Regions from separate parts of the Lacticaseibacillus parahuelsenbergensis genome, predicted to be linked through region 3. Evidence: riboswitches for the same ligand, from Rfam matches in the RefSeq annotation. Region 3 holds a riboswitch; each other region holds the start of a gene.
The links. Region 3 has a riboswitch for lysine ahead of LACPH_RS13890 (ABC transporter permease subunit). Riboswitches for the same ligand answer to the same signal wherever they lie in the genome.

Region 1: another riboswitch for lysine. It lies ahead of LACPH_RS08595 (amino acid permease); the one in region 3 lies ahead of LACPH_RS13890 (ABC transporter permease subunit).
Region 2: another riboswitch for lysine. It lies ahead of lysA (diaminopimelate decarboxylase); the one in region 3 lies ahead of LACPH_RS13890 (ABC transporter permease subunit).

What each region holds. Positions count from the first base shown of each region.
Region 1 covers NZ_CP132482.1:1,832,136-1,839,887, reverse strand. Annotated here, with positions in the region: gene LACPH_RS08610 (hypothetical protein) at 1-545, shown strand, start outside; gene alsS (acetolactate synthase AlsS) at 1,051-2,727, shown strand; gene budA (acetolactate decarboxylase) at 2,794-3,504, shown strand; lysine riboswitch at 3,564-3,738, shown strand; gene LACPH_RS08595 (amino acid permease) at 3,885-5,345, shown strand; gene LACPH_RS08590 (helix-turn-helix domain-containing protein) at 5,505-7,034, opposite strand; gene LACPH_RS08585 (helix-turn-helix domain-containing protein) at 7,280-7,752, shown strand, end outside.
Region 2 covers NZ_CP132482.1:108,749-116,500, reverse strand. Annotated here, with positions in the region: gene LACPH_RS00530 (HesA/MoeB/ThiF family protein) at 1-419, opposite strand, end outside; gene LACPH_RS00525 (MoaD/ThiS family protein) at 503-766, opposite strand; partial or broken gene LACPH_RS00520 (transposase zinc-binding domain-containing protein) at 930-1,079, opposite strand; gene LACPH_RS00515 (aspartate-semialdehyde dehydrogenase) at 1,150-2,208, opposite strand; gene dapF (diaminopimelate epimerase) at 2,212-3,219, opposite strand; gene LACPH_RS00505 (aspartate kinase) at 3,221-4,600, opposite strand; lysine riboswitch at 5,142-5,321, shown strand; gene lysA (diaminopimelate decarboxylase) at 5,460-6,809, shown strand; gene dapD (2,3,4,5-tetrahydropyridine-2,6-dicarboxylate N-acetyltransferase) at 6,819-7,523, shown strand; gene LACPH_RS00490 (N-acetyldiaminopimelate deacetylase) at 7,530-7,752, shown strand, end outside.
Region 3 covers NZ_CP132482.1:2,976,478-2,984,229, forward strand. Annotated here, with positions in the region: gene LACPH_RS13870 (MFS transporter) at 1-44, opposite strand, end outside; gene LACPH_RS13875 (helix-turn-helix domain-containing protein) at 145-1,164, shown strand; gene LACPH_RS13880 (helix-turn-helix domain-containing protein) at 1,322-2,170, opposite strand; gene LACPH_RS13885 (helix-turn-helix domain-containing protein) at 2,167-3,042, opposite strand; lysine riboswitch at 3,203-3,376, shown strand; gene LACPH_RS13890 (ABC transporter permease subunit) at 3,483-5,084, shown strand; gene LACPH_RS13895 (amino acid ABC transporter ATP-binding protein) at 5,088-5,834, shown strand; gene LACPH_RS13900 (hypothetical protein) at 6,162-6,407, opposite strand; gene LACPH_RS13905 (ABC transporter substrate-binding protein) at 6,434-7,705, opposite strand.

The sequences.
Region 1 (7,752 bases), 1.1 Mb from region 3:
AAACAGAGTACCAGCAGGCCTATAAGAAGCGGCTTGCAGCAATCGAAGCCGATCCGCAGTTCACCGTGTTGTCAAGCATGAATCAGCCGCAGGATCCGGCGCAAAAGAAAGTGAGCCAATATATTGTGTTCACTGACTTTAAATCCGACGAACAAAAGCAAAAAACGAACTCGATTTACGTCTACACACCATTTGAAAATGTTGACAAGTATGGCCATTCGAAAGCGGATTATCAAGCACAGCTCCTGTTTGAAACCAATCGCTGGGATAATGTGATGCACATCACCGTCTTGGAGACACTGGGTTCTGAAAGTCGACTGGCTTTTTACGACTTTGAGAATCTGGGTTTGGCACAGCTGGCGTTAAAAGCATTTCTTAACCTGGCAATGAAAGCCGACATCGGTTTAGTCGACGGCACGATCAGTTCGTTTGACAAAGTTAACTTAGCCAAGTTACGTCACATTTTCACGAAATTCGGTTTTAATATGAAAATGACAGACCCCAAGACCGGCATCGGCAAAATCAGTCGTTCCATGCAGTCTTGAAAGCAGTCGTTATTTGGAAGTTGTATGATTGAGTTGGCATCGCCTATTGTGGCGGTGCTTTTTTGATGAGCGTGAACCGGCGCGGTAAGAAGTCGGAGCATAAGTGGCCTCGAGCCAAAATGGCTGGCCTTTGGCCATTTTGGCTCGAGGTCCTTATGTGCAGGCTTCTGCGCCGGTGAGCGCGTTATAGAAACCAGAGTTTGGCCGTTAATTGCCCTAAAATAGAACACCTGTAAGCAAACAAATAATCTGACCCGTCCCCGCGGCACTTTGTGAGCAGTTTTTAAGCAAAGTTTATGCCACTTCGTTTAAAATCAAGTTAATGCTAAAAACATCAGCTTATTGAATTCCAAACTGACTCGACCAATTTTATAATTGATACAGATTGATGAAAAATATGTAACAGAACATTTCTGTTTAGTCAGTGTTTTTCAAAAAAACTAGGCTTGAAACGGAACACAAAAAGCGTATTATGAAACACATCAATAATTTAGGAAGTGGCGAAATGGCAGAAGAGAAGCGCTATGGCGCAGATTTAATTGTCGAAAGTTTGGCAAATCACGGGATTGATTATGTTTTCGGTATCCCCGGCGCCAAAATCGATCGGGTTTTTGAAACCTTGGATCATCCCAAATCAGAAAAGAGTCCGCAATTAATCGTGGCACGGCATGAACAGAACGCTGCGTTCATGGCTGCCGGGATCGGGCGTTTGACTGGCAAACCCGGCGTTGTCCTGACAACTTCCGGACCAGGTGCTTCAAACCTAGCAACTGGCCTGGTGACCGCAACCGCTGAAGGTGATCCGGTTTTGGCTTTGTCTGGTCAGGTAAAGCGGGCGGATCTGTTGCGTAGTTCCCACCAAAGCATGCGTAATGCCGATCTTTTTGCGCCGATTACCAAATATGCCGCTGAAGTGCAGGATCCGGACAATGTTAGTGAAATCATTGCCAATGCTTATCAAGCCGCGGAATCCGGCAAGCAAGGGGCAAGCTTCGTGTCGATTCCTCAAGACGTCACTGATTCACCGGTGAACTCGGAACCGATTAAGCCGCTGGTGGCGCCAAAGTTAGGGCCGGCGAGTCCTAGTGATATGACTTACCTAGCGCATGCTATTAAAGAAGCTTCGTTGCCAGTTTTGTTGTTAGGTATGCGCGCGTCATCAAGCGACGTAACCGAAGAGATTCGCGAGTTGTTGTCAGTCACCGAGTTGCCGGTTGTTGAAACCTTCCAAGGTGCAGGTATTATCTCTCACCGCCAAATCGACAATTTCTTTGGCCGGGTGGGTTTGTTCCGCAACCAACCGGGGGATATGTTATTGCAACACAGCGATCTTGTCATTGCGATCGGCTATGATCCGGTTGAATATGAACCACGTAACTGGAATGCAGATGGCAAGTCGCGCATCATTGTCATTGACGATGTGCCAGCGGAAATCGATCACAACTTCCAGCCAGAAACAGAGCTGATTGGTGATATTTCCCAGACACTCGATATTTTAGTCCCGTTACTGCGTGGTTATCAGGTTGCGCCTGAAAGCAAGCAGTATCTCACAGAGTTACAGGCCAAATTACAGGAAAGTGATGTTCCGCCAGTCCTCTCAGATCAAAAAGTCTTACACCCGCTCAGTATTGTAGCCGCATTGCAAAAACGTGTGACAGACGACATGACAGTTGCTGTGGACGTCGGCAGCCACTATATCTGGATGGCCCGCCATTTTCGGAGTTACGAACCGCGCCACTTGCTGTTTTCCAATGGGATGCAGACGCTAGGGGTTGCTTTACCTTGGGCGATTGCGGCGACTTTGGTACGTCCGGGTAAAAAAGCAGTTTCAGTATCAGGTGATGGCGGCTTTCTTTTCTCTGGCCAAGAGCTAGAAACAGCCGTTCGTTTGAAGGCTGATTTGGTTCACATTATTTGGAACGATGGCCATTATGATATGGTAAAATTCCAAGAAGAGATGAAATATGGTCGGGCAGCAGGGGTCGACTTTGGTCCGGTTGATTTTGTGAAGTATGCAGAAGCTTTTGGTGCCAAGGGTCTGCGGGTCAATAAACCGAGTGAACTTGGCGAGGTGCTTGATGAAGCGTTTGCGACTAAAGGGCCAGTGCTGGTTGACATTCCGGTCGATTATTCCGACAATGCGGAACTCGGCGCGGCAATGCTGCCTGACCAGATTTATTAATCGTTGGCGGCAGGTTGATTCTGGGCGGCTGCAGGCCCAACCCTGCGCAAAAGGAGGGACTTCTTTTTGGAAACGGATCGATTGTATCAACATGGGACACTGGCAATGTTAGTGCCTGGTTTGTTTGCCGGAACGCAGACAATTGAAGCGTTGTTGCAACATGGTGACACTGGTATTGGCACGTTGACCGGCCTTGATGGCGAGTTGATTATTCAAGCCGGCAAAGTTTATCAGGTTAACGCACAAGGTACCGTTCGCGAAGTTGCAGCGGATGAGAAAGTGCCGTTTGCGAATGTTCATTATCAAGCCGATGTTTCGGCCGGGAAGCTTCAGGGGTTGGATCTGACCGGATTTCAGAAAGCGGTTCTTGATCGGTTACAAACGAGCAATCTTTTTGCGGCAGTTCGGGTCGAAGGTACCTTCACGCAAATGCACACGCGCGCTGTGTTGCCGCAACAGCCTCCTTATCCGACGTTGACAGAAACGGCTTCAGGCCAAAAAGAATTCCATGCCGATAACGTCAAAGGCACGCTGATCGGGTACTTTTCACCGGATCTTTATGCCGGTGCGGTATCGCCGGGTTTCCATTTGCACTTTTTGTCCGCCGATCATCACATGGGCGGGCACATTCTCGGATTTGAGCTCGACAGTGGCGAATTATTTTTACAAAAGTTCAGTGACTTTCAGTTACACCTGCCAACCGATGACGAACCGTTCTTAAAGCAGCACTTTGACACGGCTAGTTTAGTCGATGACATCCGCAAAGCTGAAAATTGAGTTAAAACCGGGTGAGAGCCGGTTGCCGTTAGAAACAAGACATGATAACGTGAACCATAATCAAGATTAGAGGTCGCACCGATCATCAGTCGCAACTGCAATGGCCTGAACGCCAGATGCGCAGTTGTTAAAGGGAAAGGTGCCGAAATGCCGGCTTAGTTCAGTGAGGCGGTGTTGGGCCAGTGGATAACATCTGCTGGACTGTCGCGACTATCGCGGGGCGCTAACAAATCGGATCACGTTTATTCATGACGAAAAGCAGAATAAGCCGATGGGTTAGTTACTGACACCCACCGGTTTTTTTAGTGCTTAAACGCCCTGTAACCGTAACAAACCCAACGTTTAACATCTCTCAACCCATTCAGCAAAGGAGTACTTTTGTGGCACAGTCAGCAACGAATCAGGTAAAACGAGAACTCAAAACCCGGCATCTTTCAATGATTGCCCTCGGCGGCAGTATTGGCACCGGACTTTTTGTCGCCAGCGGCAGCGCGATTGCAACTGCCGGTCCGGGCGGCGCTATCGCGGCATATATTGGTATCGGGTTAATGGTGTTCTTTCTGATGACCAGTTTAGGCGAAATGGCCACCTATGTGCCGGTATCCGGTTCCTTTTCAGAGTACGCCAGCCGGTTTGTTGATCCGGCGTTTGGCTTTGCCTTAGGTTGGAACTACTGGTTTAACTGGGCGATCACCGTTGCCGTCGATGTTTCGACAACGGCCATTGTGATGCACTTTTGGCTGCCGGATGTGCCAGGCTGGTTGTTTTCGCTGGGCTTTTTGGCGCTCATTTTTACGATTAACATTATTTCCGTTAAGTCGTTTGGCGAAACCGAATATTGGCTGTCATTAATCAAAGTGATCACCGTCATGGTCTTTCTGGTCGTAGGTTTGTTGACCATTCTTGGGATCATGGGCGGACACGGTCCCATCGGCTTTAAAAATTATACGACCGGGGCGGCGCCGTTTGTTGGTGGGTTGCCGGCAACATTAGCGGTTTTCGTGGTCGCAGGGTTTTCTTTTCAAGGCACCGAGCTAATCGGGATTACCGCGGGCGAAAGTGCTACCCCGGAAACCAGCATTCCCAAGGCGATTAAGCAGGTGTTTTGGCGGATCTTATTGTTCTATATCCTGTCTATCGCTGTCATTGCCGCCATCATTCCTTATACCAGTCCGAATCTGTTAGGCGCCAGTGTTGATCAAGTGGCGATTTCGCCGTTTACACTGGTTTTTGATCGAATTGGCCTCGCCGGAGCGGCCAGCGTGATGAACGCCGTGATTCTGACATCAGTTTTATCGTCTGCCAATTCCGGCATGTATGCTTCAACCCGAATGTTGTGGGCCATGGGCGGGTCCGGGTTTGCACCGCGCGTTTTTCGAAAAACGAATACGCGCGGTATTCCGATTGCAGCCTTACTACTGACGACGCTGGTCGGTGGTTTGACATTTTTAACCAGCATCATGGGACCCCATGTTTACCAACTGTTGGTCGCCGCATCCGGTCTGACCGGATTCCTGGCATGGCTTGGGATTGCGGTGTCACATTTTCGCTTCCGCCGTGCGTTTGTGAAGCAAGGGCATGATGTTCATGAGCTAAAATATCATGCAAAATGGTTCCCGGTTGGCCCGATTTTGGCGATTATCATGAGCTTAATTGTGATTGTGGGTCAGGATCTGCAAGCGGTGCAACATTTTGCCTGGGGGCGTCTGCTGATTTCCTACATGTCGATTCCGCTATTCATCGTTTTATTTGTCTGGTACAAGGTGAAGCATAAGACCAAACTGATTCCGCTAGAAAAAGTCGACCTTTCACCGCACCGCGAGCATCAGGCAAACAAGTGAGCGTGAGTAACGGGTTACCTGATTGGCTTTCTGACTGCAATGTTTCTCGCCATAGTTATGAATTCTCGCTAAACTAAAACAGCTCTAAAACGCAAATTGCTGCGTTTTAGAGCCGTTTTTTGATGGTTAACTGTCAAAATTTATTCGAACGACGGGAGCCTACGAAGGGGGATCGACATTTTGGGCTGATAACGAGGCGTCGGTTTTCTTTAGGTACAAGCGGCGAATCAACAAATACAGTTGGAAGATGGCGTCATCGCTGTCTTCCGCTGTCCAACTAATGATGTGCCCGTGAAAACCGGCAGGCGCAGCGGCTTTGATGGCCTGCTCATTATCGACGCTGGTAATGACGAGGTCTGCTGTTTTAAAAACGGCACGTTCTGGTAATAAGTGAACCATTGGAAGATCGGATAAGAAGTTGACGAGGCGGCGGTTAAGCAAGTTGTGGTCGAGATAGGCCAATCTGACCCGTACGGTAGGTGTTTCCGCAAAGTAGCGCAGATAAGGCGTCAGCAAATAGTAGAGCGTGCGCAAAAATAGATGCTGCTTACCAAGAAAGTGTCGATATGCCGGCGTATCAGGCAGCGTGGCAATGAATTCCTCAAGGCCTTGATAAAGATTGGTTTTGGTGTAATTCAACGCACGGGGATTGAAAAAGTCGACTAAATGCATGAAGTCGCCGCCCAAAATTTCGTTGTTCAAGGCGATTCGGGTTAAATTGAGGATTAAGCCTTGTTCGTGCTGAAGGTCAAAGACGGTGTGATGCCGAATATGATCACCTAAGAAGGCCAAAAGTCGTTTCACGAAATCCGCAGTAATCGTTTTTTGCTTAAGAACATAATGAATAAAGTCTTGATCGGCCGGTGTATCAGGCAAAAAGGTAATCGTGCGATGTTGCTGAAAATAGAAAAAGTCATTTTCACCCTTCATGAATTGCTGATTAAACGCCGGGAACATTTCTCGCGTATAAACGGCATGCTGGAAGGGCGGATAATCGTTGAAAATCCGGTCAAACGGCTCGTTGCCGGTAACAAAATGGTTGCCACTGATCCGCACCCGACAGATTGCCCAAAAGAGGATCTCTTCAAGAATATCGACCGGATTGGTTTTGGCATTGGGCAAGGCCATGTATTCTTTGACAATTTGCTGCTCATCCAAAACTTTAAATGGCCAGTCCACGCCATGATAGCCCAGCCAGTAAAAATCAAACAGAAACAGCCGGATTCGGCTTTCTTCGCCGATGAAGCATAAGTCACTAAAAGACAGCTTAATTTGGAATCGTTCGAGCAATGCGCGCAAGGCGACGGTTTTCCGCACCAACGTCGAGCGACTAATGAAATGGGCGCGACAAAATTGCTCGGTAGAAGGATGATTTGCCTGAACAATGTAGTCGACAAATTGAAACGCGATCGCATGTTTTAGCAAATAAAGGTGATAATCATCAACCGTCACGTCAATTTCCATGAGAAGGTTGATTTGTTTACGTTTAAGATTTTCCGGGTGGGCAGTTAATTCAGTTAGATCGCGGAAGAGTTCCTGCAAGATGTTGTAACCTTGCTGATAAGAAAGGTCTAGGTGCCGACTGAGGGTATTAATGGTGTAAGTTTGGACATTACTATCCTTGATAGCTGAAAACATTTGGTACTTTTGTAAATCAGCGCGGTCAAGAAAGGTTTGTTCGTAAAGCATCGTGATCCCCCAATCTGAAGACAGTTTAGTTCGCTTCAATATCAATTATAACAAAGAATGAAAAGTATGACGTTTTATTAGTGAACTATTGAACTTTAAACATGCGTAAAACCATCTGTTAAGATAGGAAACTGCTATAAAAATGGTATAGACAAGCTTTGTGCCGAGCTTGAAACCTGACGCTGTATGTTCGATGAAGTATAATCATGGGAAATGGGGTAAATTATCTGAAGTAGGGAGATTTTATGAAAGACAATCATGATATTTTTTTGTCAATGTCTGACGCTGAGAAACTGGGGTTGTTTCGTACCATTATCGAGGTACGGGAAGCGCAGACACCAGTTACGGCAAAATTAGCGGTTTATCGTGGTCATCGGCCCTTGGTAAGTGAGGTTAATCTCAAACAGATAGCAGCGCTTACGAACCGCAATTATGGCAGCGTCTATAATACTTATAACGGCCTGATCAGTTCACTACAGGCAATGCTCGGCCGTCACCACAGTTCGGTGAAAACTTTATTTGCGGTACCACCCGATGAATTTCGCTATCATCTCGTCGCACAATCACATCCATACAAATTTTTAGACGCTGTCTTATATCAACGTTATGAGAATCTTGACGATTTTTTGAAAGCATGCGATAGCTCTAAAGCTACGGTTTTGCGCCATCTAAAAGCGATTCGAGGCTATGCGCGGCAAAGCGGGGTGCAGTTCTCGTA
Region 2 (7,752 bases), 190 kb from region 3:
TCAACAGCATACTGATTCACCATCAATCGTTGCTCAGGACCATCTCCGCCTTCTAGGATCACATCAAATCCACCCAACAGATCATCTATGTTGTCGGGAGTTACCTTTTCGACTGAGTATTCTATTTCAATGTCCGGGTTGAGCAATCTTAACTTCTTGGCAGCGGCTACGGCTTTATATTCACCAATGTCCTCAGTTGTATATAGAATCTGTCTATTCAGGTTGCTTAACTCTACCCTATCAAAATCAATAATTTTAATTTTGCCGATGCCAGCAGCTGCTAGATAATACAGAAGCGGCGACTTCACACCACCAGCGCCAACGCTAACAACGCTAAAGTTGTTTATTAATTGTTGGCCATGCTCCCCAACCTGAGGCATGAGTAATTGTCTATTGTACCGTGAATTGTTAAATTCCATATTATTCTCCTAAAGTTTAAAATATGTGATATTTATAAAATAAAAATGGCCACCTGATTGTAGGTGGCCATTCTTATTTCCGTTTAGCCATCGCAGGTCATAACAGAGGCAAGCATAACCTCGTCATTAGGATTGACTGGTTGATCAACGGTTGCCAATTTTCCGTTAATCAAGACGCGGCAAAGAAGCCGTGGCTTATTGGTTCTCTCATCAAACAAGTTATGTTTCAGGTCGTCATCTTTGAATGCAACATCTTTAACGATCTCGCTCACAGTAGAGCCAGAGGACAAGATGGATCCCTTCCCAAGGCGACCTTCTGCAATACCACGAAGTTTAACATTGACCATAAAATCACTTCCTTTACTTTTGATAAGTCAAAGTTAAGGCAAGCCTAAACAAAATGCAACCCAAATTTTAAAAAATAACGTTTAATTACTGCCTTATGCTAATTTGATTATCATTTTAAGTTCAGAAGCACAGAGCGCTTTTGGGTCGCTTTTACTTTGCAAAAGCGACCCATTTAGTGTCACGACAGCCTTCACAAACAAATAAACGATAACCTTTTTGAATATCTCCGCAAGATTCAAATTTGGCAACCTCTTTTTTTACCACTGGCCGAATTCTTCGTCCATGGTTCTTCAAAAGTTTATAATCCTTTATACGTTAAAAAAACCGACACCACCCCGCCGCCAAACAGCGACCATACATGGTATCGGTCCTAACATATTTTTTACTTCGGCTGAATCAAGCCCATCGCATCCATCGTCTCCGCAATTTGCATGGAATTCCATGCGGCACCCTTGAGAAGATTATCGGAAACATCCCACATGTGGAAGAAGCGTGGATTTTCTGCATCGGCGCGAATACGCCCGACAAAGACCTCTTTACTGCCAACGGCGTTTCTGGCTTGCGGGTAAAGTTGCTGGCTCGGATCATCTTGAACAACCACGCCGGGCGCCTCTGCTAACGTTGCGCGAATGGCGTCAGCGGTAGCATTGCTATCTTCCACTTCGAAGTAAACTTCTTCTGAGTGGGCAATGGGAACCGGAATGCGGACGCAGGTAGCGGTGACTTTAATCGCATCGCTGTTCATATCGCCGGCCATGATTTTCTTGGTTTCGTGAATCATTTTCCACTCTTCATGACTGTAGCCGTCTGGTTCGAAAACATCAATCTGCGGCAAGGCGTTGAAGGCGATCGGGTAGTGTTTCTTATCACCGGCAGTCGGTAAAATTTTCGGCTCCAGCGGCTTGTCATCCAGTGCTGCCCGGGTTTCATCAAACAATTCATTCATGGCTGACTGTCCGGCACCGGAAACTGCCTGATAGGTCGAGACGACAACCTGTTTCAAGCCAAATGCCTTACGAATGGGCTCTAGCGCTGTGACCATCTGAATCGTTGAACAATTAGGGTTGGCGATGATACCTTGATGATGGCGCAGCGCCTCGGGATTTACTTCCGGCACAACTAACGGAATATCCGGTTCCATCCGAAAGGCGCTGGTGTTATCGACCACCACGGCACCGGCTTTAACGGCTGCCGGGGCAAACCGTTTGGAAACCGACCCGCCAGCAGAAAACAAGGCAATGTCAATGCCTTTAAATGAATCATCGGTTGTTTCGTGAACGGTTAATGTTCCATCGCGAAACGGTACCTTTTTGCCTTCTGAATGCTTGCTGGCAAGTGCCAAAACGGATGCAATTGGTAGTTTGCTTTCCGCGACCATTTTCAACATCCGGGTTCCAACGGCTCCGGTTGCACCCACAACTGCTACGTGATAACCACTCATGTTTTAAACTCCTTCTGTCAATGTGTCTGCTAATGCGCGATGCGGTAATGCGGCAACGAATCGTTCATAAGCCGCCTGCTCGCCCGTCGGCGCAATAACCGCCTGCTGCAAATCGCCGCCGACCAATGCTGCTTCTGGTAACGTAATCGTGGCAGTGACCGTCGCATTGCCGATTAATTCAATCCAATAATGGTCGTGGTCGCGGTGAACCACCGTTTTGACCATTCCTCCTGGATTATACACGGTATTGACGCGATCCAACGCCGCTTGGTGGGGATGGGTCAAAATAAACGCCAGGGTCGTGGCTGACATGCCGGTGCCGCAAGCATTGGTAAACCCGACACCGCGCTCATAGGTTCGGGCAAACAGCGTATCCTGCCCTAAGATTTCGGCAAATGTGACGTTAACCCCTTCCGGAAAATAAGGATTTTTCCCGTTCAATTGCTTGCCAATCCGTTCAAGATCCGGACCCGCCAACTCGTCCTTGGACACAAACGCAATCAAGTGCGGATTGGGCACGGCAACTGCGGTGAACTTCAGATGCGGATGAATAGCCGGCAGAACAGTATCAACAATGTGATCCGTGCCTAAATTAGCAAACGGTAAAGCTTCTGGCGCAAAACTAACCGGGGAAATTTCAACCGAATACGCCGGCACACCGGCTGCTAATGGCTTCTGCTTGGCGACCGCCAGATCCGCAAAGTCAGTGTGGACCCGGAACGATGTTTGGCCGGTTTTTTCACTTAAATATCGCGCCACTGTCCGCAAGCCGTTGCCACAAAGCTTGGCAAAGCTGCCGTCTGTATTAACGACGGTCATTTTCCCCGCTGTTCCGGGTGCATCCGTAATCGCCAAAACACCGTCCGCACCACCTAGCAAACCAGTCTGACTGTCGGTTAGCCGTTGCGTCAATGTCGCCAGCTGCGTCTTCGTCAACGGCTGGGTCAGTTGCGTTTCATCCAATAAAAAGAAACTATTTTCGGAACCGTGAACTTTTTGCAATGTCACCATGTTAGTGTACCTCCAGACGCTGATTAATCGGAATGAAAAAGGCGTTGTAAATTGCCTTGACCGCGCGATTGGCTGACTCCCGCGAGGTGCCTAGCATCAGTGAAATCTGCGAGGCGCCTTCGTTGATCATCGACACGTGAACACCGGCACTCGCTAACGGCTGCAAAATCGTCTGAATCAAGCCGGTCCGCTGCGCCATCCCTTCGCCGACAACCATGATAATCGCGTAATCATCAATCCACTTCAAAACATCGGGATGAACCGCCGTTTGGATCTCATCGCAAACTGCTTTTCGTTTTGCCTCGTTCAGCTGCCGATCATCCAGAATAATCGTCAGATCGTCAATCCCACTTGGCATATGTTCATAGCTGATGCCGTGCCGTTCCAAAACCTGCAGCAACTTCAGCGTAAACCCGACTTCCTTATTCAATAGATAACGATGCAGGTAAATGGCGCCAAAATGTTGCGAACTCACGATGCCGGTAATGGCGTGCTTCGGGACAAAATGCTGCTCGGGAACAATCATGGTTCCGGGAGCATCGGGATGATTGGTGTTCTTCAAATTAATGGGAATCTGTCCCGCAATGGCTGGCAAAATCGCTTCATCATGAAAAACGCCAAACCCACCATATGATAGCTCTCGCATTTCCCGATAAGTCATTTCCTGAATCATCTGGGGATTTGCCACCACACGCGGATCAGCTGCAGCGACCCCATCCACATCGGTAAAGTTTTCATATAAGTCTGCTTGAAAACCGTTGGCGAGAATGGCTCCGGTGATATCGGAACCGCCTCGTGAAAAAGTGGCAATCGCGCCTTTACTGGTATACCCATAGAAACCAGGAACTACCAGCACACCCAGCGGTCGACTAAAAGCTTCCAGATGCGTGTAAGTTTCACGTGAAACTTCCGCATCATTCGGATCATCGGTCACCAGGATGCCCAAGTCTTTCGGTTCGCCGTAAGTAGCTTCAATACCTTCATGATTCAAAACGGCGGTCATCAGAAACGCATTCAACTTTTCGCCGCGAGCCTTGAAACCAGCCAGTAGATAATCGCGATTGGTAAATGTCTTTTTCGGTAATTGGTATATCTCTTCGCTGATTTGCTGCATGACTTGGGGATCAAGTCCGAAATCATCGGCGATTGCTTGATAACGCGCAACAATTTCCTTAACGACTTCAGTTGCATTTTCATGGCGCAAGACCGCTTGGGCATACTGAATCAATAAGTCCGTTACTTTAACGTCACCGGGATGCCGTTTACCAGGCGCGCTAGTCACCATCACCTGCCGCGCAGGATTTGCTTTCATGATTGCCACAACTTTGGCAAACTGCGACCCATTTGCTAATGATGACCCGCCAAACTTTACGACCCGCACGATAAACTGCCTCCCTAATGGGTTCCCTATCGCAAGCAACTTGCAGCTATTCGCTCGCAGACATCGCGTTTTGCCAGCCCGTTTCTGCAAATGAGAACTCTGTCATTTTATTTTGTACTTTAGCAGACTCTCCCAGAAACACAACCCCCAGCGGCGGCGGAAAATCGGCATGTTTTACCGGCATTGCATAGAAACAAAGTGTTGAAATTTGTTTTTAATTTTTTTGCTCAAACAGGTGGCGAGTGAGTTTTGGGTATCAGGTGACGAAAAGTTAGTTGGTGCAGGAACGTGCCTGTATGTAAAGAGCTTGAGCGCAATGGCTAACGCTCACTGGTTTTCTCTGCTGCTCTCGTAAACGCGTTCACTGGGCCAGTTCACGCTCTTGTTTAAACGCGTTCATCGGCGCAGAAGTCTGCGTGTAAGGACCTTGATCGCAATGGCCTAAGCCCGGGCCATCACGCCCAAGGCCGCTTACACTCCGACTTCTAACCGCGCCAGTTCACGCTCTTGACGCCTTCGTTTTTTTATTATAGTCTGGTGATAAACAGATAGAGGTTGCAACCAACATGAGTATCCGAATCGAGCGAGATCCTTCGCGGTGACGTTTGGTGAAAGGGGCGGTTGCCGAAATGGGGGCGCCGGGATCGGCAAGCCTGTTGGGCCAGGGTTGAATAAATCCTGTACTGTCGCTTAGAAACCTAAGCGGGGCGCTATCATTCAAGTAGATTGCAAGTTGGGATCTTTTTGTTTGACGCGTGGCCAAACAAAAGGATCCCTTTTCGTTTGCCATCGCCCTGCCATAACGCGTTCACTGGGTCAAAAACCGGCCCAGTGAGAACGCTCAAGGAGGATGCCTGATATGAATTTTGCTACAAATCAAGAAGGTCAATTAACCATTGGCGGCGTTTCGGCCAGTCAACTGGCGCACACGTTTCAAACACCGCTTTACGTGTATGATGTCGGAGCGATTCGCCACCAGATTCGCGCGTTTAAACAAGTTTTTGAGGCTGCCAACGTCCGTTATGCTGTCAGTTATGCTTCCAAGGCGTTTGCGACCATTGCAATGTACGATGTCGCCAAGGCTGAAAACATTCATGTCGATGTGGTTTCCGGCGGCGAATTATACACGGCTCAAGCCGCCGATTTTCCCATGGCAAAAGTCAGCTTTCACGGTAACAACAAAAGCAAAGCTGAATTGCAACAAGCACTGGATGCCGGCGTCGGCACGATCATCGTGGACAATTTTCATGAATTGGATCTGCTTGATGAGCTTTTGAAAGCGGCAGTTGGCCAACAAGATGTTTTGATTCGGGTCGCTCCCGGGATTAGCGCCCACACCCATGCTTATGATCAAACCGGCCAAACTGACAGTAAATTCGGCTTTGATCTTGAAAGCGGGCAGGCAGATGAAGCAGCCAAGCGGATTTTAGCCGACGAACATCTGAATCTGCTCGGCATCCACGCCCATATCGGTTCGCAGATTTTTGAAGTAGCCGGATTTGAAGCCGTCACCCAAAAGCTGCTGGCTGTCCTTGACAATTGGCACCGGCAATTCGGTTTCACCCCGCAAGTGCTCAATGTTGGCGGTGGTTTCGGGATTGCTTACACCAGCCAGGATGATCCGTTGCCGCCAGAAGCGTTTGTCAAAGCCATTCTGAGCACCCTCAAGACGCAAAGCAGCCAGCTTGATTGGCCGCTGCCGGCAGTCTGGATTGAACCGGGGCGGTCGATTGTCGGCCCCGCCGGCTACAGCCTTTACACGGTCGGCAGCCGCAAAGACGTGCCTGGGCTGCGACCATATGTTGCAGTTGACGGCGGCATGGGCGACAACATTCGGCCCGCCCTTTATCAGGCGCAATACACTGCGGTGGTTGCCGATCACCCGACCGCCAAGCCAACCGAGCATGTCCATCTCGTCGGCAAGTACTGCGAATCCGGGGATATTTTAATCGACGATGCCCCATTGCCCGCCACCCAGCCAGGCGATGTGGTTGCCGTTTTCGACACCGGTGCTTATGGCTACTCCATGGCATCCAACTACAACCGCAACCCGCGGCCGGCCGTCGTTTTCGTTGAAAATGGCCAAGCTCAGCTGGTCGTCACGCGCGAAACTTACGCTGACTTGATTCAGCACGATCACCACTACGCCGCACCGAGCTCGTCAACACCCGCAACCACCGCCAACAACGCTACTACCGCAACCAAATAGGAGGCCATCATGGCACAATTAGACACCCAAAAGATCATTTCAACCATTGCCAACAGCAAGAAAACGACGCCTGTGAAAGTTTATCTCAAAGGCAAGTTGGCTGATTTACATTTTCCAAAAAGTGTTCACGCATTTGTTGGCAAACACACCGGAACGGTCATCGGCGACTGGGCGATTATCCAGCCAATTCTAAAAAAAGCCAAGCTTGATGATTACTATGTCGAAACCGCGGGCCGCAACACCGGCGTTCCTTTGCTGGATATCAAAGCGGAAAATGCCCGAATTGAGCCTGGCGCGATCATCCGCGACCAGGTTCTGATTGGCAACAATGCAGTGATCATGATGGGCGCCATTATCAATATCGGCGCTGAAATCGGCGATGGCACCATGATCGACATGGGCGCGGTGCTGGGCGGTCGAGCGATTGTCGGCAAGCATTGCCATATTGGTGCCGGTACCGTTTTGGCCGGCGTGGTAGAACCGCCGTCAGCGAAACCCGTCACAATCGGTGATCACGTCATGATCGGCGCCAATGCGGTGGTTCTTGAAGGCGTGTCGGTCGGCGAAGGGGCGGTTATTGCCGCCGGAGCTGTCGTCATTAACGATGTGCCGGCACACACGGTGGTTGCCGGCGTTCCCGCCAAAGTCATCAAGCAGGTTAACGATCAAACGGAAGCCAAAACCGTCCTGCTCGACGAACTCAGAAAGCTGTGATTTTTAATGAAGGAAGCTGAATTGATTGCCATTCGCCGCCAGCTCCATCAAATCCCAGAGCTAGCCTTGCAGGAAAAAGAAACGCATGCCTTCCTACTTAAAACGGTGCAAAGTTTTCCGCAAACCCACCTCACCATTCGGACACTGCCTAAATTGCCAACTGCCTTACTGGTCAAAGTTCACGGACAAAACCCGCAACGAACGATCGGCTATCGAACCGACATTGACG
Region 3 (7,752 bases):
TTTAAAATGGCGCGATAACCCCGATTATTGAAATATTCATGCATGTTGCTACCTCCCTGCAGCCAAGCATGTCATTTTCGATTCCTACTTGGTTTGTACTTTGAGTGTAAGCAGGCTACACTCAAGGCGAGGTGAAATTCCACTATGGTAGAAAAAATCAATCCCACTGACGGCGCCGTCTTCCGCCAACTTCGGCGCAACCACCATCTGACCTTGGCACAGGTAGCCGATGCGCATAATTCCATTGCTTTCATTAGTAAGTTCGAACAAGGTCGCTCCAATATCAGCTTTGCCCGCCTAAGTCATCTGCTCTTCCGCATCAATATTTCGTTGGAAGAATTCGTCTTCATCCGCGATCTCCAGGCAGGCGCCGTACCGCCAACGACTCACACACGGTTTGTTTACAACACCTTGGTTCACCGTGACTTTGAAGAGGTTATCGCCTATCAGGATCGCTTTGGCTCTGAAAATCCCACGCTGGCCGACTACCAATATTTGTTAAAACAGGAAAAGACTTGGCAGAAACGGTACGAGCACGACCACAACCGCCAAACCCAATTTGAACTCATCAGCATCCAGATTTTCCGCCTAACCATGATTGATCGCGTCAAGCCCCCTGACCAGCCATCACCATTCAAAAATGTGACCGACGCCATGGCCCAATTGCAGGAACGCGCCAAGCCGCTGGTCAGCTATCTCTACTCGGTTGAAACCTGGAATTACTTTGAGCTTTATTGGTTCCGCCATCTCATGGTCGCCTTACCTGCTGAAACCATTCAAAACTTGTTGCCAATAGCGATGAAGCGTTCGGAAAAATATCGCGCCTTCAATCAAATTGGCAATCTACGGATTCAGACGCTCTTCTCCGCCTTCACCGTGTTCATCAACACACGCCACTTAACCGATGCCAAAAAAGTCCTCACCACTGCTGAAAAAATTCTGCATGACACAAACGACCTCTCAAACTCCGCCCTCCTCTTATTTTTACGCGGCTGGTACCAAGCCGTCATCGGCCAAACCACAGCCGGATACGAGTTATGCCAACAAGCCATCAGTTTGGAGCATATTTTGGACCAACCGACGCAAGAACGGTGGCTGCGTTACTTATTGAAGGTCGTCCGAATCAATATCAAGGATCCACAAGGTGGCGCGTACTTTCTTTGACTGCGAACCTATTATCGTGTCAAAAAAACAGTCTTCCTTCTTAACTCATGACGTTTCACGTGGAACACACCAAAAAACGGACCCACAATCAACTTATTTTCGCTGATCGCGAGTCCGTTACAAACTGCTACTATCCGAATTTTCAAAAAAGGCAAAGTCAGGCTTCTTTACCGCAACGCTTTGCCTCAGCCAACGCCTCCAAAGCCGGCAGCCAACTTGCCGTCCAGTCCGGTGCCGCAACCTCATTCAACAACGCCTTCAGTTGGGCAAGCTCTTGCCAACCGCGCGTTGCCTTGCTTTTATCCGGTGAATAAATCATCACCAAACGTTTGGTGCAGGCAATCTGAAACTCAACCCCCATGTCACCCACTGTGGCCTGCCGAATTAACGCAAGCGTTTCCTGCGCGTTGTCCAGTTGCCCTGCCGCAATATACCGAAGAGAAGCGGTCAAGAACGCGCGATTGGCCAGATTCAAATGATCCTGTGGTGTGTTGGGTGTTTGCACTTGGTTCGCAATGGCCTTGATCAGTCCTTCCAAATCCTTCATCGCGATGATGCCGGTTAATTGAAGCGCGATCAGCCGCAACAACAGCGACCACGCCGTTGTATGCGTCAACAACGACCACGCCTGTTTACGTTCACGGGCCAACACGGAAAAGCGTTCCGGTGCATGGTTATGCAGCGTCAAATGCAACAGCAACCGTTGATTGGTATTCGCCAGCGGCAACTGGCGTAAGATACCCGCCAGCGCCTGAACATCTGCCTGCTGCGCCGCCACCAGATAACGATGCAAAAATGATAATGGTGCATCCGAGCGTGAAGGCGTGAACGCATCCCAGTCCAGATTCAAACGATCCAGCAATAGGAAAAAGCGATCGGCGGCCAACTGTGAGGTGCCATTTTCAAATTTTGAAAGGCTTGATACCGAAACAATGTCGCCAGCGGCTTCTTTTAACGTCAGCCGCCGTTCTTTACGCAATCGTTTGAATTGTTCACCGATCGTCATTTTGCCTGCGCCTCCTCCTTCAGGAATCGTCGCCAACTTTTCGTCAACAATTGAGCAAAAAACGGCGAGTCCAATAACGCCAGCGTTGCCAGTAAGTTTTTAACCGCCATTTTGGCCGCCCGATGCTGGCCGCGATGATAGGTCAGCAGGTGCTCTTGATAGCGCAACATGATCCGCGCATAGAGATCATCGGCCGGAATGGGTAAGTTCTTGGCGACGTTAAGCAGCCGCACAGCATCCGTAAACTCCCGACGATGAATCAGCAAGGCGATGCTATTCGTCAAAATCGCCCACAGATACTGGTTCCGGGTTGGATGGCCCTTCACATCCGGCCAGTCCAAAACCAGCTCCATGACCAAACTCATCAGTTGCTCATGATCATAGATCACCAAGGTGGCGGCAAAGAGATCAAGCTCATACAATCCCCAGTACCGAATCCGTTTCAAATACTTGATAACGTCGGCTTTCATCTGTGGTGTTGTCTGAAAACTCGGGTCCGTATACCCATTGTGGGCCAGAATATTAATCTGATTCAGTCGGTAAAAAATCAGCCCGGTTTGTCGCCACAAGCGATACTGCTTTTGCGCTAACACCTGCAACGCTGACTTACCGGCAACCGTGGCCCGATTAACCTGTTGGAAAAAATTCTCCGGATTCAATGCCCGATAGCCTTGTTGCATCAATTCAACATCTTGATCAAAGCGCGTTAACAGTTTTAAAACAACGGCTGCACTGAGCTGGGTCTCCCCCCGTTCAAAGCGTGACAAAGTAGCGGCCGTCGTAATCCCCGCCGCAATTTCTTCCAATGAGTCATTTTCCTCGAGACGCAACGCCTTTAAATAGGCCCCGACTTTGACAGGCTCCTCCGCCATCAGCACCCGCCCCTTTTTATGAGAAGTTTATTAGACAAATTTAACACGTTTTGTCATTTTTTCAAAATATCTTTCTATTTTTCATACATTTGCCAGCACAGACTTAATTGACTTTCATTCCCCATTCCGCTACACTCGATCTTGACATTTAAATACACCACCAAGAAATAGAGGTTGCGGTGGGCAACGAAAACTGGGGAGTGCCGGATCATGTTGAACCAGTCGTAAGTGCCGCCGCCGAAATGTCGGGCCGTGTTCGGACGATCCGCATTGGGCCATGAGCGCATAACTCATGGACTGTCGAAGCAGGCTGCTTCGGGGCGCTATGATTCTGGTTTATGACTAAAATCGATGGAATCGACCTTTATTGCTTGTTCAATAAAGGTCGATTTTTTGGTTCCAGCTCTATTTCCCACTACAAGAAGGGAGAATGTCATTTTATGAAAAAACACTGGGTTGCACGTTTGGGTGTGCTGGGGCTCGTATTGAGCCTGTTGCTGGGCGGTTTTGCTGCTAAGCCAGTCAATGCTGCGAGCGACGACAACACATTCAAAGTCGGTATGGAAGCCGGCTATGCACCGTTCAATTGGACACAGAACACAGATGCCAATAACGCGGTCAAGATTCAAGGCAGTCATGAATACGCTAATGGTTACGATGTTCAGATTGCGCGGAAAGTCGCTAAGGCACTGCACAAGAAAGTCGTCGTGGTCAAAACCTCTTGGGATGGCCTGCCGCCTGCTTTAACTTCCGGCAAAATCGATGCCATTATCGCCGGGATGTCACCAACACCGGATCGGCGCAAAACGATTGATTTTACCAATCCGTACTACATTTCCAATTTGACGATGGTCGTCCGTAAAGACAGCAAATATGCAAAAGCCAAGAGCATTGCTGATTTTAAAGGTGCTAAAGTGACAGCGCAGCTCAGTACGTATCACTATCAGGCCATTAACCAAATCAAAGGAGTCGTCAAGGAACCGGCCATGAACGACTTCCCAGCGATGCGGGTGGCCTTGGAGTCTGGCACCATTGACGGCTATGTTTCCGAAGTTCCTGAAGGGATCACGGCAGAACGCGCCAACCCGAACCTGATGTATATCCATTTTGCCAAGGGTCAGGGGTTTAAAACCGATGCCAGCGACACCAACCTGGCAATCGGGTTGCGGAAAAACGATCCCAATAAAGCTAAAATCAATGAATTGCTCGCTACGATTTCCCAAAAAGAGCGGGCACGCCTGATGAATGAGGCGGTCGATAATCAGCCTTCGACCGAAAAGAGCGGCAACTGGTTCATGGCCATTATGAAACAGTATGGGCCGATGCTCTTGCGTGGTACCGGTATGACGTTGTTACTGGCCTTGGTCGGCACCCTTGTTGGTTTCATCATCGGCCTGTTAGTCGGGATTATTCGCACCACGCCAAAACCCAAGAAGTTGGGACAGCGCGGTTTGCGGGCAGTTATCAATTGGTTGCTTTCCTTGTATATCGAGGTCTTCCGTGGTACACCAATGATTGTTCAGGCAGCGGTCTTGTATTATGGCGCCGCCCAAGCCTGGCACCTGAACATGGATCGCACCACCGCAGCGCTTTTGATTGTTTCGATTAACACTGGCGCCTACATTTCCGAAATTATCCGTGGCGGGATTATTTCCGTTGATGAAGGACAGTTCGAAGCAGCCAGTGCGCTGGGCATGACGCATCTGCAAACCATGATGAAAGTTATCCTGCCGCAAGCGGTTCGTAACTCCCTGCCAGCGGTCACGAATGAGTTCATTGTGAATATTAAGGATACTTCGGTGCTGTCGGTTATCTCGGTTTCCGAACTGTTCTTCAGCGGCGAAACCATTGCCGGCCAAAGCTTCCAGTTCTTCCACACCTATCTGATCGTCAGCGGCATCTATCTCATCATGACCTTCACCATCAGCCGCCTCTTCCGGCTCATCGAAAAACATCTCGACGGACCCAAAGACTACAACGTGATGAACAATCAAATGCAGGTTGAAACGCCGAAAATCGGCACCGCAAAAGAGGGGGACTAGATCATGGCAAACGAACCATTAATCCAAGTTAAAAATCTCAAAAAGAGTTTTGGGAACCACGAAGTCCTGACCGACATTAATTTCAACGTCCAGGCCGGCGAAGTTGTTTCAATCATCGGCCGCAGCGGCTCCGGCAAGTCGACCCTGTTGCGCAACATCAACCTGTTGGAAACCCCAACTGGCGGCGATATTCTTTTTCACGGCAAAAGCATTCTAGGTGAAGACGTAAAGTTGAGCACCTATCGCGCCAAAGTCGGCATGGTGTTCCAGAGCTTCAATTTGTTCAACAACATGACCGTCTTGCAAAATGTGATGGTCCCGCAGCAAACCGTCTTAAAACGCGACGCTGCAGCCGCCAAAACCCACGCGTTGGAACTGTTGAAACAAGTCGGCATGGATCCCTTCATTGCCGCCAAACCGGATCAGCTCTCCGGCGGGCAGGAACAGCGGGTCGCCATTGCCCGAGCCGAAGCAATGGATCCGGAAGTACTCCTGTTTGATGAACCGACCAGTGCGCTGGATCCGGAAATGGTTGATGATGTCCTAAACACGATGACAGCCCTAGCCCACACCGGCCTGACCATGATCATCGTCACCCACGAAATGGCCTTCGCTCGCGATGTTTCCGATCGCGTCGTCTTCATGAACAACGGCATCATTGCCGAGTCCGGTACGCCGGATCAAATCTTCGGCAATCCGCAACAAACAGCGACCAAGGAATTTTTGAAGCGTTACTTGAACCGGGTTTAACTGAATTAGCCTTATATCATAAACAAACAAAAAATGAAGTCGTATCATAACTCACGGCCACAATACAAAAGCGGACATACTCAACGACAGCTGGAGTATATCCGCTTTTAGTTTTCCTAGGAGAATTGGCTTGGTCAGTGCCAAAGCGTAGCAATCGTAGGCCAGATGGGGATCAGCCGTGGAATTGTTGTTGGTGGGGCGCTCTTTGCCCCGCCTACAACAAGGCCGAGCTTAGAGACTCTGCCGGTTTTGCAGAGGCTCTAAGTCGTGCCCACAGCGTTCCATCCCCAGCTGGCCGGAGATTGCGGAGTTTGGCACGACAATCTATCATTTTGTCTTCCGCTTCTTTTCCCGATGTTCGCGCCATGTGTCCAGACTCACCACGATGAAGAACAGGAAAAAACCGCCGACCACGGACTCTGCCGTTAGTAAAAGGTAGCGCAAGGCAAGGTAGCCTTTTCCAGCGGTGACGTCTTGATAGCCGACATAGCCAAACGTCATTAGCACCGCTAAGCCCAGTACCAGCACGGTGTAAATAAGGGTTCGTTTTAAAATCCGTTTGAATGTCGTCATGGACGCGCCTGCTTTCTTTTGGTTAATTAACGGTTATCTTTCAAAATGGTTTCGGCCTGCTTTTGCAGCTTGGTTAGCACAGTCTTAGGCTCAGCCTTTTTGGAAACTGTCTGGTCAACGGCATCCAGCAAGTTGTTACGGTAAGTGTTATAGCCGATGAATGGTGTTGATGAGAACGCATCATCATACGCATCGACTGCGGCCTGGTAGTTCGGGTTGGCTTTTAGATAGGCTTGATAATCACTTGACTTCGTGGCAGTCGACACAACCGGCACGTACCCGCTGGCTTTGGCCCACTGAGTCTGAATCTTGGTGCTCATCAGAAACTTCATGAATTTAACCGCGCCTTTGATTTGATCCGCCGAGGCACCTTTGAAAACTGAAATACCATTGTTACCCAGAACCGAACTGGATTTGCCATCAAAACTCGGCATCACCGCGGTTCCCCAATGCATGCTCTTAGGTGCCGTTGACGCGATCTGCTGAATTGTGGCGCTAGAGCCGAAGCCAGCAAAAATTTTGCCTTGAACAAATGGTACATTGAAGTAATTATCTAATCCTGCTGTGACAGCTGTCTTATCCTGCAGCATGCTGGTGATCGCCGTCATGGCTTTGATGCTAGCTGGCGTATCGATTTTCGCTTTGTACTGTGGCGTAATCAGCCGATTGCCGGCATCATACGCTAATGTCTCAAATTCAAAATCATAACTCTTATTAAACGCAACACCTGTGATGCCATCACCCTTAAGCTGTTGCCCGATTTTGGTCAGTTCTTCCCAAGTTTTCGGCACAGTGAGGTGATATTTTTCCAGAATATCCTTGTTATAAAACATCAACCGCGTCCCGGTGGCAAACGGAATCTGATAATAATTCCCCTGATACTTCAAATTCGTGGCAATGCCGGGATAAATCGACTTCAGCTCAGCGGCGGAAAACTGGGATTTTATCTGCTTATCAATGTTGACCAGCATCCCGTCATGGACGTATTCCGGAATAATCGTATCCGTTACCTGCCCAATCGTCGGTAAGGTTTTGGACTTCGCTGATGCCAGATACTTCTTCTGCAGATTGTCATACGAACCCTGCGATGTTGCAACGACCTTGTATTGCTTTTGACTACTGTTAAACGTCTTGATGTACCCTTCCAACGCCTTGTTGTAATTACCGGTCATTCGATGCCAAAAGGTAATTGTCACCGGTCCTTTGGAAGTCTTCTGCGCAGAACTGCCACTGCTGCATGCAGTCAGCAACAAGACCATCAATGCAGTTGCAACACCAAGTAACCAACGTCTCTTCATCACATGTACCCCCATTATTGTCGTAAACGCATCGTGTCGTTATGGAC